2 regions of the Bradyrhizobium sp. USDA 4532 genome follow, and region 1 is predicted to be linked to the other one. Evidence: riboswitches for the same ligand, from Rfam matches in the RefSeq annotation. Region 1 holds a riboswitch; the other holds the start of a gene.
The links. A riboswitch is a leader RNA that binds a small molecule or an ion and turns the genes downstream of it on or off. The one in region 1 is predicted to bind S-adenosylmethionine.
Positions count from the first base shown of each region.

Region 2: it holds a riboswitch for S-adenosylmethionine, as region 1 does, so the genes downstream of both, J2R76_RS24485 (O-succinylhomoserine sulfhydrylase) here and J2R76_RS32370 (homoserine O-acetyltransferase) in region 1, are expected to answer to the same signal.

Region 1 is NZ_JALJZN010000001.1:7,039,200-7,053,484, reverse strand. Features, by position in the region: gene J2R76_RS32400 (XRE family transcriptional regulator) at 41-604, opposite strand; gene J2R76_RS32395 (GNAT family N-acetyltransferase) at 663-1,178, shown strand; gene J2R76_RS32390 (MOSC domain-containing protein) at 1,234-2,025, shown strand; gene J2R76_RS32385 (TIGR02594 family protein) at 2,067-2,732, opposite strand; gene J2R76_RS32380 (alpha/beta fold hydrolase) at 2,964-3,836, shown strand; gene metW (methionine biosynthesis protein MetW) at 3,928-4,593, opposite strand; gene J2R76_RS32370 (homoserine O-acetyltransferase) at 4,590-5,795, opposite strand; SAM riboswitch at 5,881-5,960, opposite strand; gene J2R76_RS32365 (chorismate mutase) at 6,135-6,998, shown strand; gene hisC (histidinol-phosphate transaminase) at 7,098-8,195, shown strand; gene J2R76_RS32355 (prephenate/arogenate dehydrogenase family protein) at 8,200-9,132, shown strand; gene J2R76_RS32350 (IS30 family transposase) at 9,035-10,162, opposite strand; gene J2R76_RS32345 (VOC family protein) at 10,441-10,893, shown strand; gene J2R76_RS32340 (hypothetical protein) at 11,140-11,991, shown strand; partial or broken gene J2R76_RS32335 (Bug family tripartite tricarboxylate transporter substrate binding protein) at 12,027-13,015, opposite strand; gene J2R76_RS32330 (hypothetical protein) at 13,112-13,621, opposite strand; gene J2R76_RS32325 (hypothetical protein) at 13,861-14,285, opposite strand, start outside.
Region 2 is NZ_JALJZN010000001.1:5,302,205-5,316,489, forward strand. Features, by position in the region: gene J2R76_RS24445 (hypothetical protein) at 1-67, opposite strand, end outside; gene J2R76_RS24450 (methylated-DNA--[protein]-cysteine S-methyltransferase) at 146-724, shown strand; gene J2R76_RS24455 (AraC family transcriptional regulator) at 734-1,573, shown strand; gene J2R76_RS24460 (VOC family protein) at 1,629-1,988, shown strand; gene J2R76_RS24465 (SRPBCC family protein) at 2,118-2,534, shown strand; gene J2R76_RS24470 (MATE family efflux transporter) at 2,716-4,158, opposite strand; gene J2R76_RS24475 (hypothetical protein) at 4,288-5,337, opposite strand; gene J2R76_RS24480 (2'-deoxycytidine 5'-triphosphate deaminase) at 5,501-6,607, opposite strand; SAM riboswitch at 6,742-6,821, shown strand; gene J2R76_RS24485 (O-succinylhomoserine sulfhydrylase) at 6,898-8,091, shown strand; gene J2R76_RS24490 (SDR family NAD(P)-dependent oxidoreductase) at 8,143-8,916, opposite strand; gene pimD (pimeloyl-CoA dehydrogenase small subunit) at 9,040-10,185, opposite strand; gene pimC (pimeloyl-CoA dehydrogenase large subunit) at 10,371-11,561, opposite strand; gene J2R76_RS24505 (acetyl-CoA C-acyltransferase) at 11,721-12,908, opposite strand; gene pimA (dicarboxylate--CoA ligase PimA) at 12,905-14,285, opposite strand, start outside.

The DNA.
Region 1 (14,285 bases):
AAACGGAAGAGCCACAGCCTGCGATTTCGCCCGGTGAAGCTCAGCGCCGCACGATGGCGACAAGGTAGCGGCAAGGCTGAGCGGTTTCGTTACGGAAGACGATGTCCGACGGCGGACCGAGCTCGACGCGGTCGCCCGCAGCGAGCTCGTGGCGCTCCGCTCCTTCCATCAAGGTGAGGCGGCCGCTGATCACCCAGACCACCTGGCGGACCAAGTGATAGGCGCTGGCGGGGAAGCCGGCTTCCTGCCTCGCAGGCAGTTCGATCTCCACCAGCTCCAGCGGATTGGCCGGATGCAGGAACACTTGCCGCCGCAGATAGGCCGCCTTCGGATCTCGCCACACCGGCTGATCCTTGGCCCGCTGCAGGCGGGAATTTCGTGAGGCAACCTCGAACAGCGCGGCCATGGTCAGGCCATAGGCCGTGGCGATCCGCGACAGCGTCGCCGCCGTCGGGCTTGCCTCCGCCCGCTCGATCTTGCTGAGCATGGCCTTGGACACGCCCGCCCGCCCGGCGAGGTCCGCCAGCGACCAGCCGCGGCCCTCCCGTTCGGCGCGAACCCGCCGCCCGAGAGCCTCATCGGCCTTGTCCTCTATAATTGACATATCGTCTTATATAATAGACGATGGGGATCCGTTCAAGAGGCCCGTCAAGGAACCACCGATGATTATCCGCCCCGCCACAGAGCAGGACATCCCTGCGATTACCGCGATCTTCAACGAGGCGGTCGCCAACTCGAATGCGATCTGGACGGAGAAGCAGGATTCCGAGGCCGAGCGGCTGGCCTGGATGACGGCGCGGCTGGCTCTGGGCTATCCCGTGCTGGTGGCCGTCGAGGGGACGACGGTGCTCGGCTACGGCACATTCGGCGACTTCCGGGCCTTCCCGGGCTACCGCTACAGCGTCGAGCACAGCGTCTATATCCATGCCGATCATCGCGGCCGCGGCCTCGGCCGGATCATCGTCGACGAGCTGATCGCCGCGGCCACCGCGCTCGGCAAGCACGTCATGATCGCCGGCATCGACGGCGGCAATCTCGCCTCGCTGCGGCTGCACGCGCGGGCCGGCTTTGTCGAGGTCGCCCGGATGCCGGAGGTCGGACGCAAATTCGGCCGCTGGCTCGATCTCGTGTTCATGCAACGCCTGCTGGACGCTCCTGGAGCGGCGCGCGCCGACTAGTACCTTCCCGCGGGCGGCAGTTCTCCTCGCACGCCAAACAGGCTAGAGCGGGCGAATGGACAACACGCACGCTTCCTCTGCCCGGATCACCGGCATCTATCGCTACCCCGTCAAGGGTCTCACGCCCGAGCCGCTGCCGCACGCAGAGCTCAAGGCCGGCGAGACGCTCCGCTCCGATCGCCGCTATGCGATCGAGAACGGCCCGAGCGGTTTCGATCCCTCGGTGCCGAAATGGCTGCCGAAGCCGCATTTCCTGATGCTGCAGCGGGACGAGTGGCTGGCGCCGCTGCGCGCCCATTTCGACGATGACAGCCATGTGCTGACGCTGCGCCGGGATGGCGCGATGGTGGCCCAGGGCGACCTCGAGACCGCGGAAGGCCGCGCGGCGATCGAACGCTATTTCGCCAATCGTCATACCGGCCAGATCAAGGGCCCGCCCAAGGTGCTGGTCAGCCCCGGGCACAGTTTCTCCGATGTGCCGCGCAAGGTGGTCTCGATCATCAATCTGGCCAGCCTGCGGGCGATCGAGGAGATGGTGCAGGCGCCGGTCCATCCGCTGCGCTTCCGCGCCAACCTCTATGTCGAAGGCTGGCCGGCCTGGCATGAAGCCAGCCTGCTCGACCAGACCATCGCGATCGGCAGCGCCCGGGCCAGGGTGGTGAAGCGCATCACCCGCTGCGCCGCGGTCAATGTCGATCCCGACACCGGCGCGCGCGACCTCTCGGTGCCGAACACGCTGATGCAGCGTTTCGGCAACAATGAGTGCGGCATCTATGCCGAGATCATCAGCGATGGCGGCGCCGCCGTCGGCGACACGATTGCCGCTGAGGGACCTGTAGCGTCGTAGGCCGGGCAAGGCGCGTGCGCGCCCCGCCCGCTTTCGAGCGATCAGTTGGTCGGCATCACATAGGCGTAGATGCGGCCGCGCGAGACCCGCGTCTCGCGGACGCGGTGGCCGCTGTTGCCCGAGATCATGATCGGATTGCCCTTGGCATCGACGCCGGTGATGATGCCGACATGGCCGCCGCCGCGGCGGCTCATCACGGCGATGGCGCCGACCTGCGGTCCCGAAACGCGCGTGCCGTATTTGGCGAACGAGCTCGCCATGTCGGAGCCGGTGCCGCGATGGCCGGTGTGCTGCAGCACCATGTTCATGAAGCGGGCGCACCACAGGCTGGAGCGGCCGGTCGGATTGCCGCCGAGATAGCGGCGCGCCTCGGCCACGATGCCGGACGAGCCGAAGCCGCTTGCCGCAATCACGCCGCCCGTGTTGGGCACGGGGTCAGCGCTGCCGGGCAACGGCGCTGCGTTGGTTTCGATGATCCCGCCCGGCTGCGCGAGTGCGCGGCGCTCGGCGCGCGACAGCCGCGCTGCGGGCCGATAGTGATGACGGGCATAATGACGCGCGTGATGGCCGGCATGGGCCGAATGCGCGTGACGGGAATGATGCGGACGGGCGGATGCCGGTGCGGCGGAGATCACGGCGAGAGTGAGCGAACACAGAGCCAGCGCCAAAACACGAAGTGACCGGCGACACGCAAGCAACTGAACCATACTTCACTAGATCCTCTGTAACGCCCCCCAATTCCCCGTCGCGTTCCCGGGGGAACACGGCGGTGGTTTTGAAAATCGGGATGGCGCGAGGAAGATTTCATGCGGCACTGCGGGACCAATTTCTTGGTCATTCCGCGATGATTCGATGACGAGAAAGGAACCGGAACTGCCGCATTGCGGCCTCGAAAATTAACTGCAAATCTGGAGGCGGCCAACGAGAGGAGAATTTCAATGCCCTACGCCACGACGAAAGATCATGTCCGCCTCCACTTCGAAGAGGCCGGCAGCGGAACCCCGATCATCTTCCTGCACGAGTTCGCCGCTGATCACACCAATTGGGAGCCGCAGATGCGCTACTTCGCGCGCGGCCACCGCTGCATCGCCTATTCGGCGCGCGGCTACACGCCGTCCGACGTGCCTGCGAGTGCCGACGTTTACACCTACCAGCACTTCTATACCGACGCGCTCGCCGTGCTCGACCATCTCGGCATCGCCAAGGCGCATTTCGTCGGGCTCTCGATGGGCTCCTATTCGTCGCTGCAGATCGCCCTCAACGCGCCGGAGCGCGCGCTGTCGATGACGCTGGCCGCGGTCGGCTCCGGCTCAAGCCTCGAGCATCTCGATGCCTTCCGCGCGCAGTGCCGTGCCAATGCCGAGCAATACGAGAGCATCGGCGCGGTCGAGGTCGCCAAGGTGACGCGCGAAGCGCCGAGCCGGATTCCGTTCCTGGTCAAGGATCCGCGCGGCCACGCCGATTTCTACGCCGCGCTCGCCCGCCACGACGCCAGAGGCTCAGCCAACACGATGCGCAGCTTCCAGGGCGGCAGGCCCTCGATCTACACCATGACCGACGCCATCAAGCGCGCCGCGACGCCGGCGCTGATCCTGTGCGGCGACGAGGACGACAATTGCATCGCGCCCAGCATGTTCCTGAAGCAGCATCTGCCGGCCGCCGGCCTCTCGTTCTTCCCGAAGTCGGGCCACGTGCTCAACCTCGAGGAGCCGGCGCTGTTCAACGAGATGGTCGAGCGCTTCATCGCGCTGGTCGAGGCCGGCCGTTGGCCGGTACGCGATCCGCGGTCGCTGGTGGCGGCGCCGGTGTAGTCCTGTCATTCCGGGGCGATGCGCAGCATCGAACCCGGAATCTCGAGATTCCGGGTTCACACTTCGCGTGCCCCGGAATGACGCCATGACGTCACTTCCCCTGCCCACCCCGGCTGAGCAGGAACACGCCCTGCTCGCCGAACATGTTCCACACCCACCACGGCAGGTTGAGCGGCACCGGACGGCCGTAGAGATCGAGCGCCACCGCGCGCTCCATCTTGACGTTGATCTCCTCGCAGAGCTGCACGAAATCCTTGATGGTGCAGAAGTGGATGTTCGAGGTGTCGTACCAGCTCGCCGGCAAATTCTCGGTGCGCGGCATGTGGCCCCCGATCAACAGCTGCAGCCGCATCTTCCAGAACCCGAAATTCGGGAACGAGACGATGGCGCGCTGGCCGATGCGCAGCAGATTTTCCAGCACCACCTTGGGCTGCCGCGTCGCCTGCAAGGTCTGCGACAGGATCACGTAGTCGAACGCATCATCCGGATAATTGACGAGGTCGGTGTCGGCATCGCCCTGCACCACCGCGAGCCCCTTGGCGACGCAGCCATTGACACCCTCGCGCGACAGCTCGATGCCGCGGCCGTCGATGCCGCGGCTTTCCAGCAGTTGCAGCAATTCGCCGTCGCCGCAGCCGACATCGAGCACGCGCGAGCCCGGCCGCACCATGTCGGCGACCAACAGATGATCGGTGCGATAGCCGCCGGTCCGCTCCGGCGCGATACCCGGCAAGGGCAATGTCTGCTGCATGCTCATGACCGGCCGCCGTCCTTCAGTCCGCGCGCCTTGGCTGCGGCCAGCAGGAAGGCACGGGAGATCTCGAGGAATTCGGGCACGTCGAGCAGGAAGGCGTCGTGCCCCTTGTCGGTCTCGATCTCGGCGAACGACACCCGCGCGCTCGACGCGTTCAGCGCATGCACCAGCGCGCGCGATTCCGAGGTCGGAAACAGCCAGTCGCTGGTGAACGACACCACGCAGAACCGGGTCTGGATGCCGGTGAACGCCTTCGCCAGCACGCCGTTGTGGTCGGCGGCGATGTCGAAATAGTCCATCGCGCGGGTCAGATAGAGATAGGAGTTGGCATCGAAGCGCTCGACAAAGGACGAGCCCTGGTAGCGCAGATAGCTCTCGACCTGGAAATCCGCATCGAACGAGAAGGTCGGCAGCTCGCGGTCCTGCATCCGCCGTCCGAACTTGCGGTGCAGCGCGGCGTCCGAGAGATAGGTGATGTGCGCGGCCATCCGCGCCACCGCCAATCCGCGGTGCGGATGGGTGTCCTCGTCGACATAGCGGCCGCCGCGCCAGTCCGGATCGGCCATCACGGCCTGGCGGCCGAGCTCGTGGAACGCGATGTTCTGCGCCGAGTGGCGCGTCGAGCAGGCGATCGCGAGCGTCGAGAACACGCGCTCCGGATAGGCCGCGGTCCATTGCAGGACCTGCATGCCGCCCATCGAGCCGCCGACCACGCAGAACAGCGTCGTGATGCCGAGACGATCGATCAGCATCGCCTGCGCACGCACCATGTCGGGGATGGTGATGATCGGGAAATCGAGTCCCCACACCTTGCCGGTCGCGGGGTTCAACGACGCAGGGCCGGTCGAGCCCATGCAGCCGCCGATCACATTGGAGCAGATGATGAAGTACTTGTCGGGATCGATCGGCCGGCCGATGCCGACCATGGTCTCCCACCAGCCGGGCTTGCCAGTGACGGGATGGATGTTGTTGACATGCTGATCGCCGGTCAGCGCGTGGCAGACCAAGATCGCGTTGGAGCGGTCGGCATTGAGCTCGCCATAGGTCTGGTAGGCGATCTGGAATGGTGCGAGATCGACGCCGCAATCGAGCTTGAGCGGCTGGTCCATCCCGAACTTCGCCACCAATGACGACGGATGGTCGGCCTCATGGGCGCGATCATCGCTCGGGGTTTGTGGGCTCGGTATCGGACGCACGTTGCTCATCTAGGCGACCCTGCCTCCGCGCGGGAGGGCTCGACGGACCTCAGGCCAATAAAAAACCCGGCCTGAACAAAGGTTCGGCCGGGAGCTGATAAGGTCCCCGGCCTGTTTAGCGAGTTGTTTAACGTGGCTGCAAGCCGGCCGGCTCAAATGACCACGGGACGCAGGGAACGTAGTCCCCACGCCCCCCGCCGTCAAGACAGCCCTGCCCACGGCCAATTGGTTAACCGAATGCGCAAGGCACGCCTGCGACGTTTCTCTTTGCTTTCGCTGCCCGTCTTTCCTAATCAGGGACCCTGTCCGACGCGGCACCGGGCCGCCCCGACGACAAGGTTTGAGAGCATGTCCAACCCACCCCCGTCGCCGCCCTCGCTGCAGGATCTGCGCAAGGAGATCGATGCGATCGACGAGCAGGTACACCGCCTGTTGATGGCGCGCGGCGACATCATCGACCGCCTGATCCAGGTCAAGAAGACCCAGGAGGTCGGCTCGGCATTCCGCCCGGCACGCGAGGCCAGCATGATGCGCGAGCTGGTGCGGCGTCATCGCGGCATCCTGCCGCTCGACACCATCGAGAGCATCTGGCGCGTCATCATCTCGACCTTCACCTATGTGCAGGCGCCGTTCGCGGTGCATGCCGATGTTTCGGTCGGCGAGTCGGCCATGCGCGACTCGGCGCGGTTTCACTTCGGCTTCGTGGTGCCTTACGTGTCGCATTTCAGCGCACAGGCCGCGGTCGAGGCGGTGGCGAAGTCGAAGGGCGACCTCGCGCTGGTCTCCGCGATCGCAAGCCGTACGCCGTGGTGGAATGCGCTCGAGGCCAGTGGCGCGCCGAAGATCATCGCGCGGCTGCCGTTCCTCGAACGCGCCGACCATCCCGCCGCGCTGCCGGTGTTCGTGATCTCGCGGGTCGCCGACGACGCCATGGTCACCGAAGTGCAGACCTGGAGCGTGCGCGTCTCCGGCTGGAACGCCGATGTCGCCCGGGCGCTTGCGCCGCTCGCCGAGATCGTCGCGGTCCCCGACACCGCTTTCGACGGCGCGGCGCTCCTGGTCTCGGTCACCGGACAAGACCTTAAGAACAAGGGTTTCGAGGCCATCAAGCTCGCCCTGATCAAGGCCGGCGCCTCGGTCCGCTCGTCGGCCCTCGTCGGCAGCCACGCAACGCGCTATACGGTGCCCTCTAACGGATCGGCCAGGACCTGAAGTAAGAGCCAGCCGCCCGTCCAGGCTTTTGTTTTGACGCGTTTTCTTCACGCGAACCGGTATCCACTTCGCTCGAAAACGCTCTGTTCGGAGTTGATGATGTCCCGCCCCGTGCCGAACCCCGGCATCCTCGATATTGCGCCCTACACGCCCGGCAAGAGCCCGGTGCCGGAACCGGGCCGCAAAGTGTTCAAGCTGTCCGCCAACGAGACGCCGTTCGGGCCGTCTCCGAAGGCGATCGCGGCCTACAAGGCGGCGGCTGACCATCTCGAGGACTATCCGGAGGGGACCTCACGCGTGCTGCGCGAGGCGATCGGCCGCGCCTACGGGCTCGATCCCGACCGCATCATCTGCGGCGCCGGCTCCGACGAAATCCTCAACCTGCTGGCGCACACCTATCTCGCGCCCGGCGACGAGGCGATCTCGACCACCCACGGCTTCCTGGTTTACCCGATCGCCACCATGGCGAACGGCGCCAGGAACGTGATCGCGGCCGAGACCAATTTCACGGCCGACGTCGACGCCATACTCAAGGTGGTGACGCCGCGCACGAAACTGGTCTGGCTCGCCAACCCGAACAATCCGACCGGCACCTACATCCCGTTCGACGAGGTCAAACGGCTGCGCGCCGCGCTGCCGTCGCATGTGCTGCTGGTGCTCGACGCCGCCTATGCCGACTACGTCTCGCGCAACGACTACGAGCTCGGCATCGAGCTGGTCGCGACCACGGACAACACGGTGGTGACGCACACCTTCTCGAAGATCCACGGCCTTGCGGCGCTGCGGATCGGCTGGATGTTCGGGCCGGCGCATATCGTCGATGCCTGCAACCGTATCCGCGGTCCGTTCAACGTCACGACGCCGGCGATGCTGGCGGCGGTGGCGGCGATCGAGGACTCGGCGCATGTGCAGATGTCGCGAACCCACACCGAACAATGGCGCAACTGGCTGACCGAGCAGATCGGCAAGCTCGGGCTGAAGGTGACGCCGAGCGTCGCCAATTTCGTGCTGATCCATTTCCCGACCGACACGGGCAAGACCGCGGCGGAAGCCGACGCCTATCTCACGCGGCGCGGCCTCGTGCTGCGCGCACTCAACAATTACAAGCTGCCGCATGCGCTGCGCATGACCATTGGCACCGAGGAGGCCAACCGCCTCGTGGTCGAGGGGCTGCGCGACTTCCTGGCCGGAAAGTGACATCGTGACCACCGCCCCGCTCTTCCAACGCATCGCGCTGATCGGCTTCGGCCTGATCGGCGGCTCGATCGCGCGCGGCGCGCGCGCGCAAGGGCTGGTCGGCGAGATCGTGACCACCGCGCGCTCGGAGAAGACGCGTGCGCGCGTCGCCGAACTCGGCATCGTCGATCGCGTCGTCGAGACCAACATCGAGGCGGTGAAGGATGCCGACCTCGTCATCCTCTGCATCCCGGTCGGCGCCTGCGGCCCGGTCGCCGCTGAGATCGCGCCGCATCTGAAGCCCGGCGCGATCATCTCCGACGTCGGCTCGGTGAAGGGCGCCGTCGTCAAGGACATGGCGCCGCATCTGCCTGACGGCGTCCACTTCGTCCCGGCGCATCCGGTGGCCGGCACCGAGCATTCGGGGCCGGATTCCGGCTTCGCCGAGCTGTTCATCAACCGCTGGTGCATCCTCACCCCGCCCGAAGGCACCGATCCCGCGGCGACCGACCGATTGCGAACGTTCTGGGCCGCGCTCGGCGCCAAGGTCGAGATCATGACGCCCGACCATCATGACCTCGTGCTCGCGATCACCAGCCATTTGCCGCATCTGATCGCCTACACCATCGTCGGCACCGCCGACGAGCTGGCGCAGGTGACGGAATCCGAGGTCATCAAATTCTCCGCCGGCGGCTTCCGCGACTTCACCCGCATCGCGGCCTCGGACCCGACGATGTGGCGCGACGTATTCCTCGCCAACAAGGACGCCGTGCTCGAGATGCTCGGCACCTTCAACGAGGATCTGTCGAAGCTGACCCGCGCGATCCGGCGCGGCGACGGCGAAGCGCTGTTCGACCACTTCACCCGCACCCGCGCCATCCGCCGCGGCATCGTCGAGACCGGCCAGGACTCCGCCGCACCCGACTTCGGCCGGCCGCATGCGAATTTGGAGAAGTAGCCGGGACAACTCTTTCCATTCGTCGTCCCGGCGCAGGCCGGGAGGTGGATTCACATTCGAAGTGCAACACTTGAGCAAAGGACTCGGCAGGCGTGCGGTAGTCAAGGCATTTGCGCGGGGTGTTGTTGTAGGCGGCGATGAACTGGCGGAATCTGGCGGTCGAGAGGGTTACGAGATCCGTCTTGCGGGGAATAAAGCGGCGCATCCTGCCGATGGCGTTCTCGATGCCACCCTTCTGCCAGGGGGCATGGGGATCGCAGAAGAAGGTCGCGATCGAGAGGCGGTGCAGCGCCAGGTGATCGGCGAACTCGGTGCCGTTGTCGAAGGTAACGCTCTGGCGCAGCTCTTGTGGAAGGGGCGCGAAGAAGCCCACGAGATGGCGGGCGACACCGCGCGCGACCTTGCTGGCAAGGCGGATGCCGAGCAGCAGCCGCGAGGTGCGCTCATGCACGGTCAGCACGGCCTGACCGTATTTCGAGAACATCATCAGGTCGGCCTCCCAGTGTCCGGGCACGCTGCGGTCGGCCGCTTCGAGCGGCCGATTTGCCAGGGATACACGGCCTTCGATGAAGCTTGCGGGGCTGCCGCCCCGCTTGCCGCGGCAGCCGCGCTTGCTCTTGGCGCGCGGCAGATAGCGCCGCCAGTTGAAGTCCGTGGTGCGCCTGAGTTGGCGATAGATGAAGCGGTAGATGGTCTCGTGGGAGATCACCTTGCGCCCGTGCTCGCGGGCCAGCCGGCCAGCGACCTGCTCGGGCGACCAGCCGCGGCGAAGGCGTTGCAACACCGCGCGGCGCAGGCCGGGCTCCCGTTCGAGGCGTCCGCCCGTCCAGCGCCGCGCTCGCATCTGGTGCTGGGCATAGCTCGGCTTGTAGCCGACCTGGCTCCCCCGATTGCGCCTCAGTTCCCGAGAGATCGTTGATGGCGAGCGATCCAGAGCTGCCGCGATTTGCCGGACCGAGCTGCCATTGGCCGATCGGCAGGCAATCTCGCATCGGTCGTCCAGAGAGAGCTGCTTGTAAGTCCGCCCCATGGCAACACCTCCTCAAGGAAGTGTTGCACTTCGTTTGTGAACTCAGGGGACCCATACTCCGCGGCGGGTGTGGTTGACGGGACTCGTCGTTTCAGCTTCGCGCAACGATGCAGCGAAACCCATCATTGGCGCCGCGGGCTTAAATCGATGGGTTTCGCTTCGCTCTACCCATCCTACAATTGGAGTTGCCCGTCGGATTGTGTCGCCGCAGGGCCGACCCACCTACCGGCGGACGGAGCGAGCTGATAGCCTCCAGCAGGAAAGCCGGCGCGTCGCTGATGACAGGGAGCGATCAGATGATACTCAGTCCGGATCATGTGACTATCGCAGTGGCAGATGCCGGCCCGGCGATCGAATTCTTCGCACTGCTCGGCTTCAAGAAGACTCACGTCGCGACCATCGACGGCGGCGTTCCCGCCCGGTACATGGGCATGCCGGCCATGAGAGCGCAGCACATCACCCTCGCACTCGAAGGAGCGGATTTCGAAATCCAGCTGCTTCAGTTCGACCCGCTCCCGGGGACCGATCCGGGGGTGCACCCGACCAATCTGCGAAAGCTGGGCTTCAATCACCTCGCCTTCCGCGTCGACGACATCGAGGCGGCCACCGCGCACCTAGTGGCCAACGGTGTCACCATGCTGAGCGAGGAGATGGACTACATCAGCCGGAAGCTCCGGCTGTTCGAGGGCCCAGAGGGCATCACCTTCGAGTTGGTCCAGCGGGACGCCTGAGACTACGCTGGCCAGGGCCGTTTGCATTGCCCCAAGCGGCGCGGAATGATGTCGGCTTTTGACCCGAGCGGACCCGATCTTCGGCTAGCCCGGGCCAATATCCCGCCCCATTATCACGAGACCTCGGGCGCGCTATCATCCGGCCATTCTTTAGACAAGACTGAAGGGAGTGCTGGAGGCTGATCGCCCCTGACGGATAGCCGAGTCGGCACTCTTGGGTGACATTGGACGGAAAGGGAAACGTCAATGAACTCCACGCCCACTCCGAACCCAGTTGGATCGAACGATAGCCCGAGCGCGCGCGCCGACGAACGACTCGCGGAAGCCCAAAAGCAGATTGCGCGCGCCGATGAAGAACTCACGCGCTTGAGTGAACAGCTCGCAAGAATGGAGCGCGATGCCGCGTCCCACCCGTCGGCAAAGCCAAACCCGCCCTCGGTCGGACCCAACCCCGTTTCTTCCGGGCCCAGCCCTGCTTCTTCCGGACTTGCCTCGCAATCGCGGCCCGGAAGACCGGTATTCCGCGCCCTCACCGCCTTGTCGGTGGCAGCATGTATCGTGGTCGCTGCCCTGGCTTTGCAGTCGTCATATGGCGGGGAAGCCAAGCTGCTTGTCGCCCGTTGGGCGCCGCAGCTCGTTTCAACTCCAGCATTGCCGCCGGATGATCCGCAGCCTCCGGCGCAGCCCGCTCCACCTGCCGTTCAGGTCGCCGCGGCAGACGCCGCTCCGCCCCAAGCGACGCCGTTGCCTCAGACCGCACCACCGCAGGACGCCGCGCCGACGGCCAACACAGCCCTTCCCGATCAGACGCAGCTGCTGCAAACGATCGCACGCGACCTCGCAAATGTTCAGCGAAATATCGAGCAACTAAAGGCGAACCAGCAACAGATGGCCCGCGAGAGCTCCAAAGCCATTGAGGAACTCAAGGCGAGCCAGGAAGAAATGAAACGAGCGCTCGCGAAGGTTTCCGAGCCGAAGGCGTCACCGGCTCCGACGCAGCCGGCGCCGGCCGCGCGCAAGCCCGAGCGGACGTCTATCCCGCCATACGCAAGAGCGCGGCCTCGTATCCCGAGGGAGTGGTTCTACGACGAATGGTGACCGTCGATGCAGCCATCCTTCAGTTCCGGATCGCTTCAAGCCGGCGGCAGGCCGAGTGACTGCGCGGCCTCCATCCAGACCGGCAATTCGCGCTGATACAGCGCATTGCTGTCCTTGAAGCCGATCGCGGGCTCCAGCACGAAGGTCGCGAGCACCTCCTTCACCTTCGGATCGTTATTGGCGGCGACGCAAATCTCCGACAGCCGATCGACGATCGGCTGCGGCGTCGCCTTCGGCAGTGCCCAGCCCGAGAAGCCGCTCACGGTGAAGAACTTCGACGTCGCGCCCTGCTCGAGCAGCGTCCTGATCTCGGGGATCGCGTCGACCTTCTTCGAATGCACCCCAAAAACGACGCCGCGACCGCTTTGCAGGACGGTTTGCGCGGCGGTGTAGCTGCCCATCGCGACATCGAGCGTACCTTCCGCGAGCCCGGTCCACATCGGTGCTTCGCCGCGATAGTGGATCGGCTCGATGGTGAGCCATACTGCTTGTTGAGCTCGTTGATCGTCATGTGCGGCGCGGAGCCCGCGCTATAGGTGCCGAAATTCACCTTGCCGCTGCTGCGCGCATAGGCGACGAATTCCGCCAGTGTCTTGACGCCCAATTTCGGGCTCGCGACCAGCAGCAGCCCGGCGCCCGGGATCACGCTGACCAGCGTCAGATCCTTGTCCATGTCGTAGCCGGGGTTCTTCATCATCGCGCGGTTCATCACGTAAGTGGTCGAGATCGAGCACAGGATGGTGTGACCGTCAGGCGCGGCGCGCGCCACCTCGGCGGCGCCGATCGAGCCCGAGGCGCCCGCCTTGTTCTCGATGACGACGGTTTGCCCGACTTGCCTTGCGATGAATTCGCCGAAGGCGCGTGCCAGGAGATCGGTCTGCCCGCCGGCGGGGTAGCTGCAGATCATGCGGCTTTGCCGCGAGGGCCAGGCGGCTTGCGCCGAGGCGCCGCGTGACAGGAAGGGCATCGCGGCAGCCGCGGTTCCGGCAGCGATGACGTGACGGCGGCTGAATTTCGCTGGCATGAAGTCCCTCCCCGATTTTTTGATGAGGGTATCGCATCGGCCGATCGCAGCTACGGGACAGATTGGCGCAGCGGGGCCGCAGGTCTGCGACCGTACTCACCGCCGCAGCCGTTGATCCCGGATCGGCCCCGTCGACAGCGCGGCGGCCTTCTGCGCCGGCCGCTGACGGCCGACGAGGCCGGCGGTCGCCAGCATGACGCCGCCGCCGAACCACCAGGAGCCGATCACGAACTCCCAGGCGCGCGGCGGAATCTCGTCGAAGATGATGCCGTAGACCGACACCAGCGCAGCCAGCGCGGCAAGGAAGACGCCGCCCGCGCTCATCAGCTCGACGGCATCGATGCGACCCGTGCCGCGCATCACCGGCTTGGGAACATCGATGCCGAGATAGAAGCCGACTGCACCGATCACGATCGTCGTCGCGATGAAGCCGAGCGTGCCGAAGACAGCGACATGGCCCTTGGCGAGTTGGGCGGCGACGAAGGTGCCGGCCATGGCACCGGCCATCGCGAGGCCAGTTCGCTGCAGCACATGCGCGGCGCGGCTGACCATCATCAGTTCGCGCGCGATCACGGCCCTCTGCTTCGGTCTGGTCACGATCCTCATGTGCGGTGTTCCTTTGCCGGTGGTGCACTCCCTCTCCCCGTTCTTACGGGGTCGAGACAAGCGAAGCGTGCTCTTGGAGGGTTGGGGTGAGGGGCCGTCTCCGCATGGATGGTGATAGCAACGTTTGCGGAGGCTCCCCCTCACCCGGGGCGCATCTAACGATGCGCGCCGACATCTCCCCGCGCGCGGGGCGAGGTAACCAGAGTTCGTAGCTCGGCTCGAAATGACATCGTCACGCCCTAGAACGGGTAGTAGCGGATCTGGGTCATGACGATGTGGTCGTCGGTCTTCGGCGCGCCGCCGACACCCTGGAAGGCGAAGCGCTGGGTGTAGGAATATTGCGCGCCGGCCTTGATGGTGCCGTAGGAGCCCTTGAAGATCGTGTCGTAGAAGCCCGCGGTGTACTGCCTCACCTCCGAAGTGTTGCCGTTGCAGGTCGCGGCCGGCGAGTTCTCGATGTTGCAGCCGAGTTTGTTGTAGAGCGGATTGCCGTAGCCGAACGGCACCGTGCCGACATTGGAGAAGGCCGCCTTGGTCTTTTCGAGCCCGGCATAGGCGTAGAGATCGAGCGACGGCGTCGTGTGCCAGACCGAGCCGACCAGGAAAGCCGTGATCGGCAGCGGCTGGATCGAGCCGTCCTGGCGCACGGTTGCATCCGGGAATG
Region 2 (14,285 bases), 1.7 Mb from region 1:
AGCGGGCAAAGCCTTTAAGATGCGTGACTGATAAATTGGCGAGGTCACACAGAAGGGGCCGCGACATGGTTAGCTAAACGTCAAGATTCCGGATGCGCGCGCCGGCGACAATGTTAGGATCGCGCGCGTGGGGGCTGGTGGCGTCATGGCGGGGCGTGGGTATACCATTTTCGACACGGCGATCGGCCGATGCGGCATCGCGTGGGGCGAGCTCGGCGTGGCTGGCGTGCAGCTTCCCGAGCTGCGCGAGATCGAGACCCGCAAGCGGCTATTCAAGCTTTATCCTGACGCGCGCGAGATGCGGCCTCCCGAGGAGGTCGCTGTCGCGATCGAGGGCATCGCCGCGACCTTGCGCGGCGGCATTGGGGACCTTGCCGGCGTTGCGCTCGACATGAGCGGCATCCCGGCCTTCAACGCGCGCGTCTACCAGTTTGTCCGGACCATTCCCCGCGGCGAAACCCGGACCTATGACGAGGTGGCGAGCGCCTTGCGCGCGTCCGGCGCGGTCTATTCGGTGGCACAGGCGCTCGGCCGCAATCCCTTCATGGTCATGGTGCCCTGCCACCGCGTGCTCGAGGCAGGCAATTATGCCGACCGGATCTCGCCGAACGGCGGCAGCATCTCGAAACGGCGGCTGCTCTCGATCGAGGGCGCCCAGCCGACCACCAGCAAGACCCTTTTTGATGTGCTGCTGCCCGTTGCACGACTCCGGCCGCAAGCTTAAATCCGGGGTATGGTCCGAACCACGCTGCTGCAGCGCGATCGCATCACGGTGAACGAGTTCCGCTGCACGGCGGAACCCGGCGACAAGCCGTTCGCCGAGCAGTTCGCCTCCCACTCGGTGTCCTATGTGCGCAGCGGCAGCTTCGGCTGCCATTGCCGCGGCCGCTTCCATGAGCTGGTGGCAGGCTCGATCCTGGTCGGCCATCCCGGCGACGAATACACCTGCACGCACGACCACGTGGTCGGCGACGAATGCCTGTCGTTCTTCCTCGACCCGGTGCTGGTCGAGACCATCGGCGACCGCGCGGCGGTCTGGCAGGTCGGGTCGGTGCCGCCGCTGCCGGAACTGATGGTGATCGGCGAGCTCGCGCAAACGGCGGCAGCTGGCAACAGCGACGTCGGTCTCGACGAGATCGGCCACCTCCTCACCAGCCGCCTTGTCGAGCTGGTGTCCGACCGCAAGACAAAGCCGCTCACCGCAGGCTTGCGCGATCGCCGCCGCGCCGTCGAGGCCGCGCTGTGGATCGACGCCAATTCACACCATCAGATCGACCTCGACGAGGCCGCCGAACAGGCCGGCTTGAGCACCTTCCATTTCCTGCGGCTGTTTTCCGCCGTGCTCGGCGTCACCCCGCATCAATATCTCGTGCGCTCGCGGCTGCGCCATGCGGCGCGGCGGCTCGCGGATGACGACAGCCCGGTCACCGACATCGCCTATGACGTCGGTTTCGGCGATCTGTCCAATTTCGTGCGCAGCTTCCACCGCGCCGCCGGTGCCTCGCCGCTCAAGTTCCGCCAGGCCTCGCGCGGCGACCGCAAGATTTTCCAAGAACGTCTCGCGCTGCAATAGCTAGGCTGCTCCCGTCCGCGCGTCTTTCGATGCGCTTAGCGACTGGAGATTCCTCATGTACGACCATATCGGATTGCGCGTTGCCGACCTCGACGCCAGCGTGCGCTTCTACACCGCAGTGCTGGCGCCACTCGGCTTCGTGCTCTGCTCGCGCGACGACAGCGGCGCCGGTTTCGGCCCGAAGGGCGAGCCCGCGCTCTGGCTGCATTTGCACAAGGGCAAGGCCCAAGGCGGCGCGCACGTTGCGTTCCGTGCCCCGAGCCATGACGCGATCAAGACATTCCATACCGAAGGCCTGAAGGCCGGCGGCAAGGACAACGGCGCGGCGGGCCATCGCAAGGATTACAGCCCGACCTATTACGCGGCGTTCCTGCTCGACCCCGACGGCAACAATGTCGAGGCGGTGTCGACCTAGCACACCACAGCTCCGCCGTCATTGCGAGTGGAGCGAAGCAATCCATCTTTCCGCCTGCTGCGGTGTGGATTGCTTCGTCGCTTCGCTCCTCGCAATGACGACACATCTGAAACCAACGAGGATTGAACAATGGCTTCCATTCACAAGGATATCCCGATCGACGCGCCGGCAGATCATGTCTGGGACGCGTTGCGCGATTTCGGCGCACTGCATACGCGGCTAGTGCCGGGCTTCGTGACTGACACGCAACTGGACGGCGACGTCCGCACCGTCAGCTTCTCCAACGGCACCGTGGCGCGCGAGACGCTGGTCGATTGCGACGACCAGCGAAAGCGGCTGGTCTATGCGATCAGCAGCGAGCGGTTGAAGCAGCATTCCGCCTCGGTGCAGGTGTTCGCCGAGGGCGACACGCGCTGCCGCGTGGTGTGGATCGCCGACGTGCTGCCGCACGAGGTCGCGCCATACATGGACGCGCAGATGGATCTCGGCGCGGCGGCGATGCAAGCCGCGATGGCCAAATCGGCCAGGGAGAAGAGCGCGGCGTGATCCGCTAGGTCATGCGACTGGCCGCGCATTTCGAACTATGACCGTCACCCTGAGGAGGTCGCGAAGCGACCGTCTCGAAGGGCGACAGTCCCGCTGTTTCTACGAGCGCACGCCGAAACACCTGGGCCGTCGATCCTTCGAGACGCCGCTTCGCGGCTCCTCAGGATGACGGATTTAATATCTACGACAGCGCCGGCTGCACTTCTGCGACCGGTGCCGACTTGCCCCAGCGCGTCAGGATCACGCTGAGGCAGGACAGCACGCCGAGCACGCCCATCGAGGCGGCGGCGAGTGCGAAGAAGTTCTGCGCGCTCGCCTCATGCGTCGACAGCCACCAGCCGCCGGTGCCGATGAAGATCAGCCGCGCTGTCTGCGCCAGCACCGGACCCAGCACCTTCGCGGCACCCTGCGAGGAGAAATACATCGACATCGCAAGGCCGATGAACGCGTACATCGGCGCGGCGGTCGAGAGATATTGATGGCTGGTCGCCCGCACGTGCGGATCATTGGTGAACAGATTGACCCAGAGGTCGGGGAAGACGGCGATGAAGCTGCCGACCACGCCGACCGCAAGGAACGACACCGTGCCCGCGGTCCAGGCGATGCGCCGGGCGCGCGCGACGCGCTCGGCGCCGACCGCCATGCCGATCATCGGCACCGAGGCGATGCCGACCGCGAAGGCGACGGAGGTCAGCATGAATTCGAGCCGCGCGCCGATGCCGTAGCCGGCGAGCACCGCGGTGCCGAACTGCGCCAGCATGTGGGTGAAGATCGAGATCGTCAGAACCGACTGCAACGGCGAGAAGCAGGACACCGCGCCGACCTTGAGGATGTCGATGAACATCGCCCATTGCACGCGCAGCCCCTTGAGTTTCGGCTTCACGCGGGCACGGCCCGAGAACAGATACCAGCCCATCACGCTGATGCTGATCGAATAGGCGATCAGCGACCCCGCGGCGACGCCGCGCATGCCGAATTGCGGCACCGGACCGAGACCGAGCCCGAGCGTGCCGCCGAGAATGATCTGCCACACCGCCGAGGACAGGATCATGGTCGACGGCAGCTTCATGTTGCCGGTGCCGCGCAGGATGCCGGCCATGGTGTTCATCAGCCAGGGCAGGATCGCGCCGCCGAAGAACACCTGCGAATAGGCGATCGCCTGCGCCAGCACATTGCCCCGGCCGCCGAGCAGTTCGAGCAGGCGCGGGCCGAAGATCAGCATGCCCAGCATGAACGTCAAACCAAAGGTCAGGCCGATCAGCAGCGCATGCATCGCCAGCGTCGAGGCACGCTCGATCTCGCCGGCACCGAGCGCACGCGCGATCGCGGATGCGACGCCGCCGCCCATCGCGCCGCCGGACATCGTCATGGTCAGGATCACGCAGGGAAACACCAGCGCCATCGCCGCGAGCGACTCGACGCCGAGCCGGCCGATATACGAAGTCTCCGCGATCACGACGCAGGTGCCGGCGGAGAGCGCGATCACGTTCGGCCACGCCAGCCATAGCAGCGTGCGCAGGATCGGCCCGTCGAGCAGCGCATTGCGCGCCGGCTTGGTCACCGGCGGCGGCAGCGGCCGCTCTTGTTCGTCGACAGGAATTTCGGCGAGGCCGAGATCGGACATTTCTACTCCCACGCGCGATCTGGGGAGCCGCGCCATGGTGTTTCCCTACCATGGCGGCGGCGGAATCCACGTGCGCGGGGCGCAAGGGGGGCCTGCGCGATTGCAGGTGAACCCGGATGAACCTTGGGGCTAGCCGATCGACCAGACGAACGGCGCGCCGGCGGCGCGGTTCGGCTTCAGATGCACCGGAATATGCCGCCCGCAGCCGGCGGCCAGCCCTTCGAACAGGCCTGTCAATACGCTGGCGCAGGCCGGATGATAGTCGGCCACGTCGGCCATCAGCTTCCAGCCCTGCTGGCGGATTTCGAACTGGCCCTCGGATTCGGTGATGTCAGCAATATCGTCCTGCGACTCGAAGAGAGTGCGCAGGAATGCGGCAAATTCCGTGGCACGGCCACGGCGGCCGCCGAGCGCCTGCGCGACCTCGTCGTAATACTGCATGCCGATCAGTCTGCCGGTGAGATGCAGCAGATAGCTCGCATCCTCCGGGCCGAACACCTGCACGATGACCGGCGCGGCCGTCTTCACATATTCCATCGCGTAGTTGCGATAGGCCTTTTCCAGCCGCGGCTTCGGCCAGCTGTCGACCGGCAGCGCCGGCGCGGTGTTGGGATCGAATAGCGGCGCCTCGATATGGCGCGCGAACACCAGGCGCTGGTCGAGCTCGAGCGGATGATCGTACTCGCAGTAATAGCCTTCGAGGCCGTCTTGGCCGTCGACACTCTGCTTGGTGCAGACGAAGCCGAGCCGCAAGTCCCCGAGCGCGACGCCGTTGTTGGCGTGCCAGCCGCGCAGCATCGCGCGCGAAACCTCGCCGGGCACGCCGCAGATCGCCGTGCCCTTCCAGATCCAGCGCGGCGGCGGATAGCGGATCCAGGCCTTGCGGTCGGTCTCATACATGTATTCGACATGCACGCCGCCGATCCAGTTGGAGAGGTAATGATATTGCGCGGCCGCGACCGCCGGCGGCAGGCTGTCGAGGCCGAGCTTCTTCAAGCCGGGCAGGAAGCGCTCCTGCTGCTGGCGACGAAACACGCGGAAGACGAACTCGGCGGCATCAGCCGTGCCGCGCCGCGTGACGACGGTGAGGATCAGCCCGGTGAAGAAGGCGTGATAGAGATCGGCGACGCTGCGCCACTTCCGCCATTGCGTTTCGCGCGCGTCCTGCTCTCCGGTCATGTCTGCTCCCGCTGTTCTTGTTGGCGAGATAAAGCCTCGCGCGCGCAATCGTAGCCCGGATGCAGCGAAGCGCAATCCGGGGCGGCTCAATGCGCGTATGCAGCGCCCCGGATTTCGCTAGCGCTTCATCCGGGCTACGGAATTACACGCGCGCGAAACGGAATTACACGCGAAAATGCTTGGAGAGCTTCAGGCCCTGCGCCTGATAGTTCGAGCCGATGCGCTGGCCGTACAGCGCGTCGGGGCGCTCGAGCATCCGCTCATAGACGAGGCGGCCGACGATCTGGCCATGCTCGAGGATGAACGGCACCTCGCGCGAGCGCACCTCCAGCACGGCGCGCGCCCCCTTTCCGCCGGCGCCGGCATAGCCGAAGCCGGGATCGAAGAAGCCGGCATAATGGACGCGGAATTCGCCGACCAGCGGATCGAACGGCACCATCTCCGCGGCGTAGTCCGGCGGCACCTGCACCGCCTCTTTCGACGCCAGGATGTAGAACTCGCCGGGATCGAGGATGAGACTGCCGTCGGGCCGGGCCTTGATCGGCTCCCAGAAGTCGTCGACAGCATAGCCGCCGCGGCGATCGACATCGACCACGCCGGTATGGCGCTTGGCGCGATAGCCGACGAAGCCGCCCGAGCTCTCGCCGGAGAGATCGACCGAGAGCGCGACGCCATGGGTGAGATCGGCATTGGCGGCGTCGACCAGCCGCTCGGCGGCATGCAGCGCATCGAGCTCGTCGGCGGTCAGCGTCGCCTCGCCGATCCGGAAGCGGACCTGGCTGAGCCGCGAACCCTCGCGCAGCAGCACGGGAAACGTCTTCGGGCTGATCTCGGCGTAGAGCGGCCCGTGATAGCCGGCGCCGATCATGTCGAAGCGGCGGGTGCCGTCGGCGATCACGCGGGTGAAGACGTCGAGCCGTCCGGTCGAGCTCTTCGGGTTGGCCGCGGCCACGATCTCCGGCGGCAGCGCCAGGCTCTCCAGCAGCGGCACGATGTAGACGCAGTTGGTCTCCAGCACCGCGCCGTCGGACAGATCGATCTCGTGCAGCTTCAGCTCGTCGATCCGCTCGGCGACGGTGGCATCGGGCCCCGGCAGGAAGCTGGCGCGGACGCGGTAGGCAATGTCGCCGAGGCGGAGATCGAGGCTGGCCGGCTGGATCTGGCTCTCGACGAAGTCATAGGCGGGCAGAATGAGGCCGGCCTCCGCCATCTCCGCGATCATGCGGTCGGGCAGGATTCCGTTGGATTCATCTTCCAGCGTGAACGACACGATGCGGTCCCTCGGCGATCCCTCGAGATGGCCCAAAAATCATACTCCAGGCGGCCATCAAGCCCCAAAATATGGGCTTTTACGGGTTATCCGATGACCGTCTTGACGGAAAGGGCGCGAGGGAATATCAGCTGCACTTATCCCGTGGTGATTTGAGCCGGCCGGCTTGCAGCCACGTTAAATAAGTCGCTAAACAGGCCGGGGACAGTGTGATCCCGGCTTGTGGAGGTTGCTCCAGGCCGGTTTTTTTGTGGCCATTCTCCAGGGGAAATGGCCACCTCGGAGGTCACATGTCTGAATCTGAAACCACGGCCCGCTTTCGTCCCGAAACCCGTCTCGTCCATGGCGGTACGCTGCGCTCGCAATTCGGGGAGACGTCGGAAGGGCTGTTTCTCACCCAGGGCTACGTCTACGACACCGCCGAGCAATGCGAGGCGCGCTTCAAGGGCCAGGACCCCGGCTTCATCTATTCGCGCTATTCCAACCCGACCATTGCGATGTTCGAGCGCCGCATGATCGAGCTCGAGGGCGCGGAAGCCGCGCGCTCGACCGCGACCGGCATGGCCGCGGTGACCACCGCGATCCTCGCCCCGCTGAAGGCCGGCGATCATGTGGTGGCCTCGAAGGCCCTGTTCGGCTCCTGCCTCTACGTGGTGCAGGACCTGTTGCCGCGCTACGGCATCGAGACGACGCTGGTCGACGGCCTCGATCTCGACCAGTGGCAGCGCGCATTGCGGCCGAACACCAAGACCTTCTTCCTGGAGAGCCCGACCAATCCGACGCTCGACGTGCTCGACATCGGCGCGATCGCAGAGATCGCGCATAGCGGCGGCGCCCGGCTGATCGTCGACAACGTGTTCGCGACGCCGATCTGGCAGAGCCCGCTGTCGCTCGGCGCCGACGTCGTGGTCTATTCCGCGACCAAGCATATCGACGGCCAGGGCCGCTGCCTCGGCGGCGTCATCCTGTCGTCGGAGGCCTTCATCGCCGAGCACATCCATAATTTCATGCGCCAGACCGGGCCGTCGCTGTCGCCGTTCAACGCCTGGGTGCTGCTGAAGGGGCTGGAGACGCTCGGCGTCCGCGTCCGCGCCCAGACCGAGAACGCGGCGAAGATCGCCGAGGCGCTGGCCAAGCATCCGAAGATCACGCGGCTGGTCTATCCCGGCCGTCCCGATCATCCGCAGGCCGCGACGGTGAAGAAGCAGATGGGCGCCGGCTCGACGCTGGTCGGCTTCGAGGTGAAGGACGGCAAGGCCGGCGCCTTCCGCTGTCTCAACGCCCTGAAGATCTCGCGCATCTCCAACAATCTCGGCGACGCCAAGAGCCTCGTCACGCATCCCGCGACCACGACGCATCAGCGCCTGGCACCCGAGGCCCGCGCCGAGCTCGGCATCAGCGAAGGTTTCATTCGCTTCTCGGCCGGGCTCGAGCATCCCGACGACCTGATCGAGGATTTTGAGCGCGCGCTGGAGCAGGTTTGAAGCAACGCGTCATGGCCGGGCTTGCCCGGCCATGACGGCTTCTCTTGAAGATTAAGTCGCAGCCGTCGTGACGCCGCCGTCGACCACGATGGTCTGGCCGGTCATGAAGGTCGAGGCATCGGAGGCGAGATAGGCCACGGCGCCGGCGATCTCGTCGGGCTCGCCGATGCGGCGGAGCGGCGTCGACGCCGTGCGGCGCTTCAGATTGTCCGGGTCCTCCCACAGCGCGCGGGCGAAATCGGTCTTCACCAGGCCCGGCGCCACGCAATTGACGCGCACGCCCTTCGGGCCCCACTCGCCGGCAAGGCTGCGGCACAGCGCGAAGTCGGCGGCCTTGGAGATGCCGTAGGCGCCGATCACCGTAGAACCCCGAAGTCCGCCGATCGAGGAGATGATCACGACCGAGCCCTTGCCGCGCTCTGCCATCTGCGGGATCGCCAGTGCGGACAGCCAGATGTTGCTCTTGACGTTGGAGCCCATGATCTTGTCGAAGGCCTCGTCGGTGATGTCGAGCAGCGGGCCGTAATAGGGATTGACCGCGGCGTTGCAGACCAGGATGTCGATCTTGCCGTAATGCTTGATCGTCCCCGAGACCAGCGCCTCGACCTCGTTGCGGCGCGCGATGTTGCAGGGGATGACGAGCGCATCGCCGCCCGCGTTCTTGATGCCGTCGGCGACTTCCTGGCAGGCATCCGCCTTGCGCGAGGAGATCACGACCTTGGCGCCGAGTCTTGCCAGAAGCTCCGCCGAGGAGCGGCCGATGCCGCGGCTCGAGCCGGTGATGACCGCGACCTGGCCGGTGAGATCGAACGGGGTGTTTTTCATTGTTGTTTCCCTGTTATTTGCACGTCATTCCGGGGCGCGACGCAGTCGCGAACCCGGAATCCAGAGGTTACGGCGCCAGATTCCGGGTTCTCGCTTCGCGAGCCCCGGAATGACGGAGATGGCTCAGGCCAACAACCCACCGCCCTCGCTGACGCGGCGGAGGTGGTAGTCGGTGTCGCCGAGGGTGTTCTCGATCATGGTCAGCCGCTTGAAGTAGTGGCCGATCTTGGCTTCCATGGTCATGCCGATGCCGCCATGAAGCTGGATCGACTGCTGGCCGACGAACTTCAGGGACTTGCCGACCTGCACCTTGGCGGCGGCGACCGCCGACGCACGCTCCTTGGCATCGTCGAAGTCCGACGCCATGGTGGCGAACATCGACATGCTGCGGGCCTGCTCCAGCGCCACGAACATGTCGGCGGCACGGTGCTGCAGGCTCTGGAACGAGCCGATCGCAACGCCGAACTGCTTGCGGGTCTTGATGTACTCGACCGTCTCCTTCAGCGACTCGTCCATCGCGCCGACCGCTTCCGCGCACAGCGCAATGCGGGCTTCGTCGGCGACGCGCTCGATCAGGGGCAGGCCGTTCTCGGGATCGCCGATCGCAGCGTCAGCACCGACCTCGACATTGGTGAAGGTGATGTCGGCCGCGTGCAGGCCGTCTTGGGTCGGATAGCCCTTCCTGGTGACGCCCTTGGCATCCGCTGGGACCAGGAACACGCCGATGCCGGTCTTGTCGCGCTGGCCGCCCTTGGTGCGCGCGGTCACGATCAGCGTGTCGGCGTTCTCGCCGTTGAGCACCACGAACTTCTCGCCGTCGATCACCCAGCCGTCGCCCTTCTTCTTCGCGCTGGTGACGACGTCGAAGAGGTCATAGCGCGAGTTCTTCTCGAGCTGGGCGAAGCCAAAGGTCCTGCTGCCGTCGATGATGCCGGGAATGTACTTGGCCTTCTGCTCGGCCGAGCCACCATGGCGCAGGAAACTGCCGGCGACCACGACGGTGGCGAGATAAGGCTCGACCACCAGCGCCTTGCCGAGCGCTTCCATCACGATCATGGTCTCGACCGCGCCGGCGCCAAAGCCGCCGTCGGTCTCCGCGAAGGGCAGACCAAGCAGGCCCTGCTCGGCGAGCTTGCTCCAGAGCGCTTTGCTCCAGCCGCCCTTCTCCTTCATGTACTTCTTGCGCGCATCGAAGTCGTAGGCATCCGCCAGCAACCCGTCGACGCTTTCCTTGAGAAGCCGCTGCTCCTCGGACAGATCAAAATCCATGTTCGTTCCCTTAACTAACTGATCGTTGTTCAAGCCGGGGCCTCTTCACCTCGCCCCGCTTGCGGGGAGAGGTCGGATCGCGAAGCGATCCGGGTGAGGGGGTACAGGTCTCTCGGCAGTCGTTGCTCGGAGAGATGCCCCTCACCCCAACCCTCTCCCCGCGAAGAGCGGGGAGAGGGAGAGGATCAAAGCCCCAGCACCGCCTTGCTGATGATGTTGCGCTGGATCTCGTTGGAGCCGCCGTAGATCGAAACCTTGCGGTTGTTGAAGTAGCTCGGCGCGATCTGCGCGGTCCAATCCATGCTCTCGTTGGAACCGGCATCGCCGTGCTCGTCATAGGGCGCGGCGAACGGACCGATGATCTCCATCAACAGCTCGGTCGTGGTCTGCTGGATCTCCGAGCCCTTGATCTTGAGCACCGAGGACGCCGGATTGGGCTTGCCCTTGCCGTGCTTGCCCTCGTCGGCGACGACGCGGAGCTGGGTCAGCTCGAGCGCCTTCAGCTCGATCTCGCAGGCCGTGAGCTTCTCGCGGAACGCCGGATCCTCGATCACCGGACGGCCGCCGGCCTCGACCTTGGAGGCCAGCGCGCGGATGCGGCGCAGCCGCTCCTTCGACACGCCGACCCGGGCGATGCCGGTGCGCTCATTGCCGAGCAGGAATTTTGCGTAATCCCAGCCCTTGTTCTCTTCGCCGATCAGGTTCTCGTAGGGCACCTCGACGTCGTCGAAGAACACCTCGTTGACCTCGTGGCCGCCGTCGATGGTCTGGATCGGACGCACGGTGACGCCCTTCGACTTCATGCTGAACACGATGAACGAGATACCCATCTGCTTCTTCGCGGCCGGATCGGTGCGGCAGAGGCAGAAGATCATGTCGGCGTGCTGGGCGAGCGTGGTCCAGGTCTTCTGGCCGTTGATGATCCACTTGTCGCCACGGCGCTCGGCCTTGGTCTTCAGCGACGCGAGGTCCGAACCCGAGCCCGGCTCCGAGAAGCCCTGGCACCACCAGTCGTCGACATTGGCGATGCGCGGCAGATATTCCTTCTTTTGCTTCTCGTTGCCGAAGGTGTAGATCACCGGGCCGACCATGCTGACGCCGAAGGCGAGCGGCTGCGGCGCCGGATAGGACTGCAGCTCCTCGTTGAAGATGTAGTGCTGCACGGTGCTCCAGCCGGTGCCGCCATATTCCTTCGGCCAGTGGGTGACGCCCCAGCCCTTCTTGTTGAGGATGCGCCACCAGGTGACCATCTCGTCCTTCGACAGATGGCGGCCTTCCTGCAGCTTGCGCCGGGTCTCCGGCGGCACGTTGTTCTTGAAGAACTCCCGCACCTCCTCGCGAAACGCTATCTCTTCCTTGGTGAAAGCGAGATCCATCGGATCCTCCTTTTGAAATTCAACTGCTTCTTTCCTGGTCGTCCCGGCGAAGGCCGGGACCCATAACCACCGGCTTTCGTGTTTGACAACGCCGGCTGCCGCATGTGCCCAAAGAGAAGCCGCGGCGTATGGGTCCCGGCCTTCGCCGGGACGACAATCCTACTGCAGCACCTCGAACAGGCCGGCCGCGCCCATGCCGCCACCGACGCACATGGTGACGACGGCGTATTTGGCCTTGCGGCGGCGGCCCTCGATCAGCGCGTGGCCGGTGAGCCGCGCACCCGACATGCCGTAGGGGTGGCCGACCGAAATCGCGCCGCCATTGACGTTGATCTTCTCCGGATCGATGCCGAGCTTGTCGCGGCAATAGAGCACCTGCACCGCGAAGGCCTCGTTGAGCTCCCAGAGATCGATGTCGTCGAACTTGAGGCCATGGCGCTTCAGCAGCCGCGGCACCGCGAACACCGGACCGATGCCCATCTCGTCCGGCTCGCAGCCGGCGGAGACGAAGCCGCGGAAGATGCCGAGCGGCTTCAGCCCGCGCCTGGCGGCCTCCTTGTCGCTCATGATCACGGAGGCGCTGGCGCCGTCCGAGAGCTGGCTGGCATTGCCGGCGGTGATGGTGAAGCCCTCTCCGCGCACCGGCTTGAGGCTGGCAAGCCCTTCGGCCGTGGTCTCCGGCCGCGGACCTTCGTCCTGCGACAGCGTCACCTCTTTCATCGTGACGGCACCGGTCGCCTTGTCGGTGACCGCCATCATGGTGGTGATCGGCGCGAGCTCTTCCTTGAACTTGCCGCCCTGCTGCGCGGCCGCGGTGCGGCGCTGGCTTTCCAGCCCATACTCGTCCTGCCTCTCGCGCGAGATGTTGTAGCGCTTGGCGACGATCTCGGCAGTGTCGATCATGGGCATGTAGACCTCGCCCTTGATCTTGAGCAGCGCCGGATCCTGGGCGTGGAAGGAATTCATCTTGTCGTTCTGCACCAGCGAGATCGATTCACCGCCGCCGCCGACCGCGATCTCGACGCCGTCGAAGATCACCGAGCGTGCGGCGAGCGCAATCGCCTGCAGGCCGGAGGCGCATTGGCGGTCGATCGTGGTGCCGGCAACGGTCACCGGCAACCCGGCGCGGAGCAGTGCCTTGCGCGCGATGTTGCCGCCGGTCGCGCCCTGCTGCATCGCCGCGCCCATCACCACGTCCTCGATCTCCTTCGGATCGACCTTGGCGCGCGCCACCGCTTCGCCGATCGCGTGCCCGAGCAAGGTCGCGCCCTCGGTGACGTTGAGCGCGCCGCGATAGGCCTTGCCGATCGGCGTGCGGGCGGTGGAGACGATAACGGCGTCGGTCATGAGCGAGATCCTGATGCAGTCTGTTGTTGCGTGGATTGAGATGTCTCGGTTTGAGCAGTCTTGGGCTGCTGCTGGCGCAATTCGTGACGCGACAGCTTGCCGACCGGGGTGCGCGGCAATTCGTCGACGAACTCGACGGCCGCCGGCAGTTCGTGCTTACCGACCTTGCCGGTGAGGAATGCACGCAGCTCGTCGATCGAGAAGGTCTTCTCGCCGTCGCGCAGCTTGATGAAGGCCTTTGCCGCCTCACCGCGGTAATCGTCGGGAATGCCGATCACGATCACCTCCTGCACGGCAGGATGGGTGTAGATCGCCTGCTCGATCATCTGCGGATAGACGTTGAAGCCGCCGGAGATGATCATGTCCTTCTTGCGGTCGACCAGATAGAAATAGCCGTCGGCGTCCATGTAGCCGATGTCGCCGGTGAGGAAGCGGTCGCCGACGAAAGCCTCCGCGGTCTCCGCCGGCCTGTTCCAGTAGCCCTTGGTGACGTTCGGGCCGCGGATGCGGATCTCGCCGACCTCGCCGACCGGCATCACCCTGGTGGAATCCTCCAGCGACACGACGTCCATCTCGATGCCGGGCAGCATCAGCCCGATCGAGCCTGGTTTCTCCGGTCCCTCCTTGGGATGGCCGGTGCCGGGCGAGCAGGTCTCGGTCATGCCCCAGCCGCTCTTCAGCTTCATGCCGACGCGGCGCTCGAAGATCTTCGCGACCTCCACCGGCAGCGGCGCGCCGCCGGAGCCGGCGACCACCAGCGAAGAGAGATCGCGCTTGTCGAGATCGGGCAGCGAGGCGATCGCGATCCACATCGTCGGCACGCCGGGAAACACCGTTGCGCGCTTGACCTCGATGTCGCGCATCACGGCCTCGACGTCGAAGCGCTGGTGCAGCGAGATCAGATGGCCGCGCCGGATCGCCGACAGCAGGACGACGGTCAGCGCGTAGATGTGAAACAGCGGCAGCACGCAGATCACGCGCTCGATCGCATTGCGTTCGAGCCGCCCGGGCTTGCCCCAGACGTCGTAGATCGACACCGCCGCGGTGAGATTGCCATGGCTGAGCATGGCGCCCTTGGGCAGGCCCGTAGTGCCGCCGGTATATTGCAGCAGCGCGACGTCCTCGACGTCGACCGCCGGCCATTGCGACGGCCTGGTCGCGCCGTCGATGAACTGGCGATGGGTGATGATCGCGGGATTGTCGGGCAGCGCCGTTTGCGGCGTGCCGACCTTGCCCCAATTGTCGTCCTCGCAGACGATCAGACGATCGAGCAGACCCTTGGCGAGGAATTTCAGCGCGGTCGGCAACAGCGCCGACAAATTGCTGGTGACCAGCACCCGCGCGCCTGAATCGGACAGCTTGTGCGACAGCGCGATC